2 regions of the Arcicella sp. GW458-12-2-14-TSB2 genome follow, and region 1 is predicted to be linked to the other one. Evidence: riboswitches for the same ligand, from Rfam matches in the RefSeq annotation. Region 1 holds a riboswitch; the other holds the start of a gene.

Region 1 (6,118 bases):
GTCAGCTGGAATTACTTCTAACAAAATATCTCCAGATACTTTATTGAAAGCATCAATTGTACCCGTCAAAGCACCATTCAAGAAGCCAAAATCAATACCGATATCTGTTTGTGTAGATTGCTCCCATTGAATATTTGGGTTGGCTAATCTCGTATAAGATGTTCCAGCAGGATATGCTCCTGTTTCTGTTAATGGATAAGAAGTACCCGCAGAAACCACTGAAGTAAATCTAGCCTGAGTAATTTTTGAAGGAATTTCTTGGTTACCAGTACGTCCCCAACCTGCTCTTACTTTTAAATTACTGAAAGCAGAACCTTTTAAGAATTCTTCTTCAGAGATTCTCCAACCTGCCGAGAAAGAAGGGAAAACACCATATTTATTGTTTGCTCCAAATTTTGAAGAACCATCTACCCTTAAAGTAGCAGTTAATAAATATTTGTCTTTAAACTGATAGTTTACTCTTGAGAAAAACGACTGTAATTCATCGTTAGTCGCATAACCTGTTGGCTTGTTGTTTGCCAACGTAAGGTCTTGTCCTAATCCTGGATTATAGATAGGCTCGATGTCTGAAATAGGGAATTTGTTAATACTATAAGAACGTCCGCGGAACATGAATTTTTGATACGAATGTCCTACTAAAGCTGAGAAGCTATGGTCTTTAATAGCCTTTGTATAAGTCAAATAGTTTTCAATCAAACGGTTGGTATTAGTAATATTGATTGTCTCTAAACGACCATCTTGCAAAGGCACTGCACTTGCCAATGATTGTAAATCACGAGATGAGCTTGAATTATCAATCCCAAAGTTCAATTTATATACTAAGCCATCAATGATTTTGATAGAAGGAGAGATATTTCCGATGATACGCGTAATAGAAGTAACGTCTTTCTCTAACTTCAAAGTAGTCAATGGGTTTACACCATTTACATAAGAATAAGGTTGTCCTTTATCATCGTAAGCAGGATAAGTAGGATTGGTAGAAATAGCTGTACCAATAATCCCTGAGATTGGAGGACGTTCGTTATTAGTATTAGTAGCGTTTAAGTTTACATCAATGCTGATACGGTCGTCTAATAATTTTTGTGTTACATTAATACGGCCCGTATAACGATCTAGTTGATTGTTTTTCAAAATACCTTCTTGATTCTGAAGCCCAAATGAAGCATAATAAGTAAGTTTATCAGCACCACCACCTAATGAGATGTTATGGTTTTTAGTAAGTGCTGTTCTTGAAATTTCTTTTTGCCAATCAGTTGATGCTTTCAAATCTTCTAACACACCACCTACTGCAGGAACTTGTTTACGGTATTCATCTGCCGAGAAAACAGGTAAAGCCCTCGCCATCGTAGAAAAACCATAACTAGTAGAATAATTGAAAGAAGAAAAACCAGCTTTCCCTTTTTTAGTACTAATCAAGATTACCCCATTTGCACCTCTTGAACCATAAATAGCTGTTGCCGAAGCATCTTTTAAAACATCTATTGATTCAATATCCTGAGGGTTCAAAAAGTTAAGAGGGTTGGTTGCTCCGCCACTACTTGAGTTATCCAAAGCCAAACCATCTACCACAAAAAGTGGCGTACTTCCTGTTCTTACACCACCTGGCCCACGAACACTGATATTTTGTACTCCTCCGGGTTCGCCACTGGCAGAGGTAACATTTACACCCGACACTTTACCTTGTAACAGTTGTTCAGGCGAGTTAATAATTCCTTGGTTGAATTCTGCACTTTTCAGTGACTTCACCGACCCTGTAATATCTTTTTTCGTTGAACTTCCGTAACCAATTACGACTACCTGTGCTAAGTCTGATGCAGTCGATACCAACGCTACCTCAATTGTACTTTTCCCTGCAATAGCTACTTCTTGTTTTTCATAACCAACAAATGTGAATACTAACGTTGCATTTTCGTCAGCGGTGATACTGAAGTTACCATTGGCATCTGCATTCACTCCACGTTTACTATCTTTTACCAGAATATTACATCCTGCCAAAGGCTCTTTGGTTTTAGCATCAATTACTCTACCTTTTACTGTAATCTCTTTGAGCGTTTTGTTTAGTAGTGTTTTTTCATAAGTATACGATTTATTGATTGTGAAAAGGGAAGCATTGTTGGCAAAAGCTGGACTAGCAGAAATGCCAACTGTCGCCCCAACTAAGACGCCAAGAATCAACGTCGATTGGGTCTTAAAAAAAGGTTTTGTGTTCATTTTAGTTCTGTTGTAAATGGAATTTTCATATTTAATCACAATATAATTAAATTGTAATTAAAAAGGAAAAAGTAAGGATTTGCTTTTTAATTGAGGGTGCAAGTTATTCACGTAAGATTTCTGGAAAGTAAAGGCATTGTTATCAAAACATGATTTTTTCGTAATAATGGCTTAATATCTATCCTCGATGATAGATATTTTAATGGAGTGATAAACTTATAATCAAGGAAGAAAATTTAAAAAGATATTTTGTTTAAATTTTACAATTTTATTATATATTTTATCTATTAAACATACATATACTTATCAAAATATCTAAATATTTAAATATACAAGGATAATATGTCTATTATATATTTATCATTAATACCTTTGCTCGGTAACTCAGTAAACACCCGTCAATCAGGAGGTTGGTTTTAAGGGAAAGTCAATAACCTTTCACCATAAATTAAAAAGGAATCGTGTGAGAATCACGAACAGACGTGCTACTGTAAGTAACGGTTTCGAACAGAAACGATTTTTCTTCCGTTTAGCCCATTGTTCTTTTCAAAGAATGAGAAGGGTGAAGAAAATGTTACAAGTCAGGAGACTTGCCTACCTTCTCAATGACTATTCCCTCACGAAATAGGGCTTAGTTCACGCATTGATTTTTATAATATACTTGTCGAATATTACTCTGCTTCAGCAATGAATCAGCGTGTGCTTATGCTTTACGCATGACGGTGTGGTGTTTTCAGTTCCATTCGGCGTGTTTTAGAATACGCCAAAATGCTTTATCAACACTTGATAAAGCACGAACCTTAAAACAACAATTACTATGTTTACACACAATTTGGGTTACCCTCGTATCGGTAGCAAAAGAGAATTAAAACGTGCTTGCGAGCAATTTTGGGCAGGAAAATCTACCAAAGACGAATTGCTTAGGATTGGCCGCCAAATCAAAAGACAAAACTGGCAACTTCAACAAGAGGCAGGAATAGCATTGATTCCTTCTAATGATTTCTCTTTATACGACCACATCCTTGATACTGCTTTGTTGGTCGGGGCTATTCCTGAGCGTTACCATGCTTTGGTTGACGGACAAACCAACCGTGAATTAGATATTTATTTTGCGATGGCAAGAGGCGTACAGCGTGACGGTCTTGATATTAAAGCCATGGAAATGACTAAATGGTTTGATACAAACTACCATTATATCGTTCCAGAATTCACTAAAAATCAACACTTTAAGAGATATTCTGATAAAATCATCATCGATTTTGAAGATGCCAAGCAAATGGGGTTTGTCACAAAACCCGTATTGATTGGCCCTGTATCTTTCTTGCTATTAGGAAAAGAAAAAGAAGCTGGCTTTGATAGAATAGATTTATTAGAAAAACTATTACCTGTTTATATTGATATTTTACAAGAATTGGCAATACGCGGAGCAAATTGGATACAACTAGATGAGCCTTGCTTGATGTTAGATTTGACAGAAAATGAACAAATAGCATTCCAACAAGCCTATCAAAAAATCAAAAAGGGCGTTCCGAATTTAAATATATTGGTAGCAACCTATTTCGAATGTACTGGTGAAAATATTTATGTAGCTACTACTTTAGATATTGATGCCCTACACCTTGATTTAGTTCGTTGTCCTTCGCAGTTAGACGATATTTTTGAGCAAACAGATTTTGCCCAAACAGAAAAAATCCTTTCACTTGGTGTCGTAGATGGTCGTAATATTTGGAAGAACGATTATGCTAAATCATTGACATTGATTCAAAAAGCAATTGATACATTAGGACAAGAAAGAGTAATGATTGCACCTTCTTGCTCTTTACTACACAGTCCTTGCGATTTGGATTTAGAGCAAAATGAAGAAGTACTTACTCCAGAAATCAAAAATTGGATGGCTTTTGCCAAGCAAAAATTGAATGAAGTAAATGTATTAAGAAAGCTTTCTGAGCCAGCATCTGCCCCTTTCTTTGCACAACATTTCGCTGAAAATCAAAAGGCTATTCAAGGCAGAAAAGATTCAGCCTTGATTCATAAACCACAGGTAAAGGCAAGAGTAGCAGCTTTAATGGAGCAAGACGCTCATAGACCAAGTCCTTTTGCGGTTCGTCAGGCTTTGCAGTTAGAAACGTTAAAATTGCCACTTTTCCCAACCACTACGATTGGTTCATTTCCGCAAACAGATGATGTACGTGTATTGAGAGCTAATCTTAAAAAAGGTGTTATTTCTCAAGAAGAATATGATGCACAAATTGCGGTAGCAATTGAAAAGTCTATCCGTTGGCAAGAAGAAATTGGTTTAGATGTGTTGGTTCATGGTGAGTTTGAACGCAATGACATGGTGGAGTATTTTGGCGAACAATTATCAGGATATGTGTTCTCGCAAAATGGCTGGGTACAAAGTTATGGCAGTCGCTGTGTAAAACCGCCTATTATTTATGGTGATGTAGAACGCCCAGTTGCTATGACAGTCCGTTGGTCAGAATTCGCACAATCTAAGACAGACAAGTTAATGAAGGGCATGCTTACTGGACCAATTACTATTTTGCAATGGTCTTTTGTAAGAGACGATCAAGCACGAAAAACCACAGCTTTCCAAATAGCCATGGCCATTCGTGATGAAGTATTAGACTTAGAAAAAGCGGGTATTAAAGTTATCCAAATTGATGAGCCTGCTATTCGTGAAGGATTGCCATTGCGTCGTGCCGATTGGGAATACTACCTTCAATGGGCGGTAGAAGCATTTCGTTTGAGTGCCTCGGGTGTAAAAGACGAAACACAGATTCATACGCACATGTGTTATTCTGAGTTTAATGACATCATCAAACACATAGCTGATATGGATGCCGATGTGATTACAATCGAGACTTCTCGTTCACAAATGGAGCTATTGGATGCTTTTGTTGATTTTAAATATCCAAATGAAATCGGGCCAGGGGTGTATGATATTCACTCGCCAAGAGTACCAGAAACAGAGGAAATGCTTGTGTTGTTAGAAAAAGCCTTGGTGAATATTCCTGCTAGAAATTTATGGGTAAATCCAGATTGTGGCTTGAAAACTCGCCGTTGGGCAGAAACAGAATTAGCCTTAAAAAATATGATTAAAGCTACTGAGCTTTTAAGAGAAAAAGTAAAAGAGGGTGTTTGTTAAAACCGTAGGGCGAGATTTCATCTCGCCTTATTGTTTTTTTATGCTAAAAGAACTTCTATTCTTTGCTTGCTTGATTCAATGGGATCAAGCTTCTCAATTGGGAAGTGCTTTTTCTCATAATCTAATGCCAAAACCGATATTGCCTCTAAAATATCTAAGGCTTTATTTCTTGTCACTTCATCTTCAATAAGGTCAGCATCGACTAACGCATCAATTAAGGTAGATGCCCTCTCAAAATCGGCTTGATTACTATTTCATCAATATTAATAGCTAATTCCTTCATTTTTTATCTATTTAAATGTGAGAAACAAAGCGGAATACTATTCCACTCCTACTATTTTCCATTTACTAATGCTAACAAATCTGTTTTCGTCAAAGACTTCAACATAGCAGTATCCGTTTTAATTAAATCATTGACCAAATCATTTTTAGAAGCTTGTAACAGCATAATTTTTTCTTCGATAGTATTCGGACAAATTAGTCTGACAGCCACTACGTTTTTCTTTTGTCCAATCCTATAACAACGGTCTATTGCCTGATTTTCAACGGCTGGATTCCACCAAGGATCAACTAAATAGACATAATCAGCCTCTGTTAAATTCAGCCCTGTTCCTCCTGCTTTCAAGCTAATCAGGAATACTCTTACCCCTTCGTTCTCCTGAAATTCATTTACTTTATCAGCACGATTTTTAGTCTCACCCGTTAAGTATTCAAAAGAGATTCCTCGCTTAATTAACTCCTTTCTGATTAATTCAAGCA
Region 2 (6,118 bases), on a different contig from region 1:
AAAACATCTTCTAAGCTCTGTGGGGTAAGGGTAACAACCAGAGGCGTTTTCTCAAGATTATCAATTACTGCTTGCGTACATTTTGTATCAATCTGGCATACTTCACAAACATCTTGCGTAATTACTACATCGGGAGCTATGGCTTGTAATTTATCTTCTTCTACATAATACAAGCTTTTCCCTTGAGCCTTAGAAGCTGAAAAAATCTTATCAATTTCAGTACTCGAATAGTCTTTCCCTTCTAGCACACAACGCACCAAAATTTCATTTTCAGTTCTTGAAGTTGGCGGACATTCAAAGGTTACGCCATAGAGTAAGTCTTGCAAACCCATGTCGTAAATCATTTGCGTTGCGGCTGGAAGAAAAGAGACAACTTTCATAATGATAGCTTTCGGCAATCAGCTTTCAGAAGTCAGCAATTGCCATTATTGATAAAGAATAAATTACAAATGATAGCTTTTAGAAGCTTATCATTAAACAAAAAATATACAAGATAGCCGAAGTCCGAAGACTGATAGCCTCAAGCTTTAGTCTGTGCTAAGCTTGGGAAACGTACTTGTAGCAACTCAAAACTGCCAAAAAGTAAGGCTGAGTAGGCAAGTGTTCCTACCAAAAAGTTTTTCATAAATGGAAAACCTTGTACAAGGCATTGTTGTAAGCCTGCCCAATCCCGCGTTAATGGTAGGTTTGTTCTCAAGTCTGTACCTCCGCCAATCCAAACGGTTAAATCTGCCAAAACCCAATGTGAAACCGAAGCAATCACCGCTGCTAATACAATATTCTGCACATTGATTTTCTGAAGGATTATTCTGCCGAACAATACAATGATTGCAAAAATGCCGTAAATCCAATACCAACCTTCGTACATGATACCATATTTACCTTGAAAATTTACCTTATTGATTACAATATCGCTTACTAATATTGTAAGAAGAGGAAATGCAAATGCCTTCCATCGACTAGTAAAATATGCTCCACCAAAAAGCCCCATAGCACCTAGTGGTGTATAGTTAGCAACAGGCGTAAGCTGTGCCGAATTGGCAATTCTTAACAAGGCAATGGCTAGAATGAAGCAAAGCAAGGTTAAAAAGCGAGGGTTGATAGTTTGTTTCATACTTGGAAAGTTGTTTCATACATTGGTCAACTTTTTAAAGGTTGACCAATCTGAAGATGAATTATTTTAAAACAAATCCTACAGGATTTATTTCAGCTTTTAAAGAATCAATTAATGTTCCATTTGGTTGGTATCTGAATACATATCCCGCTTGCTTATAAGAAGGGGTAAAACCAGCGTAAATGTTACCCGTAGCAGGGTCAGTCGTTAAACCTGTAAATAGTTTATTGATGAATGGCTTTGCTGTAGAAATACTAGCATCATTAATATTAAAACTATAAGTTTCTCCTTTACTTATATTATTAGCATAGTCGTAATAAGAATAGACAAAGAAAATAACATTTTTATCTTTATTGAAAGTAAAACTGTTAGCCGATTGATCAAGAGTACTCTCTGTAGCAAAAGCAGTACGACTTTCGACTGTTTTAGTACTTAGGTTGAATTTTACAAATTTTTCATCTGCATAGAACCATAATTTACCGTTTGCATCTGTACCAATCAAGCGAGGGTTAGAACCTATTTCTACTGTTTGAGAAACAGCATCTGTTTGAGTATTGATAATAGAAATATTTTTTGTGCCACTGTAAGTAGTTGACGAAACAATCACCTCATTGCCAATAGCAACCATTTTGTCTGCACCTTGTTGAACCGTAATTTTTTTTGTTATTTTATTTTTAGTTAAATCAACTACTAATACAGTACCAGGCTTATAAGAATAATCAGCATTAAAAGTATCCCAACAAGAAATATATGCTTTATTAGTACCCGCCTTTATAACAGCACTAGGGTTTTCAACCATGTTAGAATCTATTTTTGCGATAGCTTTGAAAGTACGAGCATTTACGATTTGGATATAGTCTTTTCCAGCAGTTTGATTATCTACTAAGATTACCCCTGAACCATCAACATCCGCATAGTCAGCTACTCCACCAGCCACTGAATTAAGATTTTCCTTCTGGAAAATATCAAAACTACTAACTTTGGTAGTAGGGTTGATGAATGTGATTGAGCCATTGTTATCTGAGAAATTGCCTCTGTTTACTACAAAAATACCAGTATCATAAGGTTGAGAAGGTTCAGGTTCTGAGGTTGAATTACAAGCATTTAATGACAAGAACAACGTGCTTGCCACTAATGAGCGAATGATAATAGAATTAAATTGCATTGTTTTAATGGATTAAAATTGAAAAAAATATTTTTTTGGACTTCAGCTTTCGGTCGTCGGCTTTCAGTATTAATGCTTTCATCTGAAAGCTGATAGCCGATGACCACAAGCCTATCAGATGCTAAATATTAAAAACTAACCCCAGTGAAAAGCCTCGCCCGGGCATGGCTTTTTTCTTCACACTTGGGTACACAGTGTCTGTCAAGTTATTCATTTGGAAAAGCAAATTAGCTTGTGTTTTCCCTACTTGTATTTTCCCTGAAATAGTAGCATTCAATATAAAATATGGAGGAAAAGGGCGACCAGAATGATCAAAAGTGATATAACGTTCGGAGTTATATAAGCCTTGAAAATTTAATGTCCAGTTTCCTTTACCTACATAGGCAGTCCCCGAAACGGTATGTAGAGGCACATAAATCATTTGCTTGCCGATAATGTCTTCGGTATAAGCAGCATACATTTTTTGTTGAGAAACATGGGTATAAGCATAAGTAGTGGTAATACCCGCTAGCATTCTCCCTTTGAGGTATTTTATATTGCCCGTAACTTCAAATCCTTTTGCTAGTACCTGCTGTAGGTTTTCCACACGATATCCTTTGTCAGGGTTCCAGTAGGTCCAATTATCAACTAAATTATGATAGGCATTTACGCCTAATGAGGTATTAAGTTCTTCGGAAATTACTTGTTTCCAATTAATACCTACTTCTTTGTTGAAACCACTTTCGGGTTGAATATTTGGATTCCCAAGTGTTTTCCAGTATCGCTCATTAAGGGTCGGTAAACGATAACTTCTTGCTACATTACCTGTGACCACTATTTGGCTTTTCTTGGCAGAAAGCAATAGGTACTCAACCCCTAGCGAGGGAGTAAAGGGAGCTTGATAACGATTAGAAAAAGCTTGACGAAGATTAAGTGAAGCCGTTAGCTTGTCGGAGAATTGATTACGGATGAGTGCAAATATATCTTGACGGTTTTCGCTAATGGCACCACTGTCATAGCCATCGACATGGGCAATATAATGCACAAATTCGCCACCTATTTTGATATTAGTATTCCATCGTGAATTTGCCTTTTTATAGCTAATTTCATGTTCGGCACGAGCAATGTAACGATCTGTTTCAGAATGACTAGGTGCTGAAAAATCGCCAGTGCCATAGTCAATAATGTCTTTTACAAATCCCATTTTTACATTCGTATTACCGAATTGATAGGAAGATAGAAACCGCGAAGCTTTGGTTTGGGTAATTTCCCTAAATGCAATTATATCAGGTTGAATACTTAGTTTATTGTCGGTCAACCAAACATTGAAAGCAAACAAGTTTCCGTTCTGTTGTTTCAAATATAAATCTTGGATAAAGCCTTTTTGAGCAGTTTCCGAAGGCACAATCTGATATGTTCTTCCTGCATTATCTGTTCTTTCGGTTCCTGAAAAATGATTATTATACTTACTGCCATAAAGCAAAGTTTTCCCTGAGAACTGTAAACCTTTCTCTGTATGATGGGCAAATCTTAATCCTATTTGTCCATTATAATTATCAAAACTTTCGTATTGACCACCTACTGTAAGATTTACGCCAGGTTTTTTCCATTGTGGAACAGAACCCAATAATATACTCCCACCTACAGCATCAGAACCTACGCAAGAAGCCGCCGAACCGTATTGGATAGCCATTTGGTCGAAGCCTAAGAGTGGCACAGTAGAAAAATCTGTTTGCCCAGCCATAGGGTTATTGATGTTCAGACCGTTCCAAAGTACGGCTGTATGCATGGCAGAAGTGCCTCTGAAAGAAATACTAGTTAACTGACCATTACCATAACTTTTGAAAGTAATGGGCGATTGGTATTGCAGGAAATCTGCTAAGGTTTGGTATTGAAAACGAGCTAAAGTAGTTGAATCTATTTTTTTAACTTTCAAGCCAGCCATAAAATGCTCGTTTGAAAAGCCTGTTACTTTTACTTCATCAATCTGTCTGTTAGAAATTTCTTGGGCATAGCAATGTAAGGATACAAATATCCCGATGAGCGAAAATATAGGCTTACAACGTAACAAATACGTGAAAACAGCAGACATAACCTGAATAGTTAGGTCTTGACCTACGGAAATAAACCGAAAAAATTGACCAAGAAAGTTTAAAAGAAATAATCGAACGCTCAATGATGCTTATCCTCCGTAAGCAAACAATTAAGAATGATTTAATGGCAGGTCTCCTGACTTGTTTCATCATTACCTTGACCTTCCCAATTTATTTAGTGATTTAGTGATTTCGCGATTTAGTGATTAATAAGCCAATTGATTATTAGGATTATTTTTGAATTTCTTCATTCACTCAATCATTCATTCACTTACTCACCATTAAACCAGTGGTTATCGAAGAATGGTAATAATTGTATTGAAACTTACAGTTGCGGGGACAGTTCAGGACTTAAAACCTGATTCCCTATTAAGCCTTAAACTCATATAGAAACGAGCCTAATGCACCATAAACTGTTGCAAAGGTAGTAGAAAATTTATTTGTATGATATAAAAATTAGATTTAAACTGTAAAATGTTTTACTTTATAACTGGTTAAATGGCTGAAATACAGTTGATTGTTTAGTATTTAGCTTATTCCATTAATTTTTTGAGATCCTCCATCTTAATAGGTTTAACCAAATAATTACTAACGATTTCGTAGGCTTCCGCTTTTTTAACATCCTCAGGGTCTATCGAACTTGTTACTATATAAATGGTAGTGATTTTTTCATTAGGAATCTGGATAAACTCATCTAAAAACTGCCAACCGTCCCATATAGGCATATTCAAATCTAATAAAATTAAATCTGGAAGTTTTTCTCCGCCAATGATAATCGCTCTCAAGCTCTCGTATGCCTCTTTCCCGTTGTGAAAAACTAAAAAGCCGTCACAAAAATTTGCAAGTTGCATGATTCTTTTTGTACCAAAAATAAAAATGGGGTCATCATCAATGATGCAAGCAATATTAAATTTTTTCATGTTTAAAATATATACTAAATGTCGTTCCTTTGTTTACTTCACTTATCACGTCTATTTTCCCTCCCATTGCTTCTATTTGGTTCTTTGTAATGAATAAACCAATCCCACGAGCATCTTTATGTGCATGAAAGGTTTTATACATACCAAATAATTTTGCACCATGGCGTTTTAAATCAATGCCCAGTCCGTTATCTTCTACTTTTAAAACCACGTGCCCTTTATCGATAAAGGTCGATAATTTAACATAACTATCTCTCTCCTCTGTGCTGTACTTTATTGAATTTGTTAAAAAATTTAAAATGATACTATCTAAATAAGCAGGAACAGCCAAAACTCGTTCATCTTTACCAATAGTATTTTTAATATTTACATTTGAATCTTTTGCAAAAGCCGAAACATTCTGAATAGCATTTTCTATCGCATTGTACAGATTAACACTTTTCAAATTGTCAATAATAGTGGTATTCATCAAAACTACTTCATTTAAATGAACGATAGTTTCTTTAAGATTTGTAGATGCCGCTTTTAATAAAGTGATGTATTCGTTATCCAATAATGCTGGGTATTCTTCCAATAAGATATCCATCATCATTGAAATATTCCCTGAATGCGACCTCAAATTATGCGAAACTATATGTGCAAAGTTTTTCAACCTTTCGTTTTGGTCTTTTGTAACATCTAAAAGAGCCTGAATTTCTGACTCTGCCTTCTTTTGCTGAGTAATATCTATTATTTGAGAAATAAAATAGAGCGGTTTCCCAACCTGATCTCTTGCTAATGATGCCGCCAGAATAGCATGCACTACATTCCCTTTTTTATGGAAATATCGTTTTTGCATGTGGTAATA

What was found. Region 1 has a riboswitch for cobalamin ahead of metE (5-methyltetrahydropteroyltriglutamate--homocysteine S-methyltransferase). Riboswitches for the same ligand answer to the same signal wherever they lie in the genome.
Region 2: linked by a shared signal. The riboswitch ahead of AC07XN_RS08215 (TonB-dependent receptor plug domain-containing protein) and the one ahead of metE (5-methyltetrahydropteroyltriglutamate--homocysteine S-methyltransferase) in region 1 are both predicted to bind cobalamin.

The regions. Positions count from the first base shown of each region.
Region 1 covers NZ_JBWKYN010000049.1:14,306-20,423, reverse strand. Annotated here, with positions in the region: gene AC07XN_RS09340 (SusC/RagA family TonB-linked outer membrane protein) at 1-2,211, opposite strand, end outside; cobalamin riboswitch at 2,606-2,823, shown strand; gene metE (5-methyltetrahydropteroyltriglutamate--homocysteine S-methyltransferase) at 3,029-5,359, shown strand; gene AC07XN_RS09330 (DEAD/DEAH box helicase) at 5,694-6,118, opposite strand, start outside.
Region 2 covers NZ_JBWKYN010000041.1:17,018-23,135, reverse strand. Annotated here, with positions in the region: gene AC07XN_RS08230 (ABC transporter substrate-binding protein) at 1-380, opposite strand, end outside; gene AC07XN_RS08225 (DUF6580 family putative transport protein) at 521-1,114, opposite strand; gene AC07XN_RS08220 (YncE family protein) at 1,176-2,279, opposite strand; gene AC07XN_RS08215 (TonB-dependent receptor plug domain-containing protein) at 2,401-4,350, opposite strand; cobalamin riboswitch at 4,461-4,777, opposite strand; gene AC07XN_RS08210 (response regulator) at 4,885-5,271, opposite strand; gene AC07XN_RS08205 (PAS domain-containing sensor histidine kinase) at 5,258-6,118, opposite strand, start outside.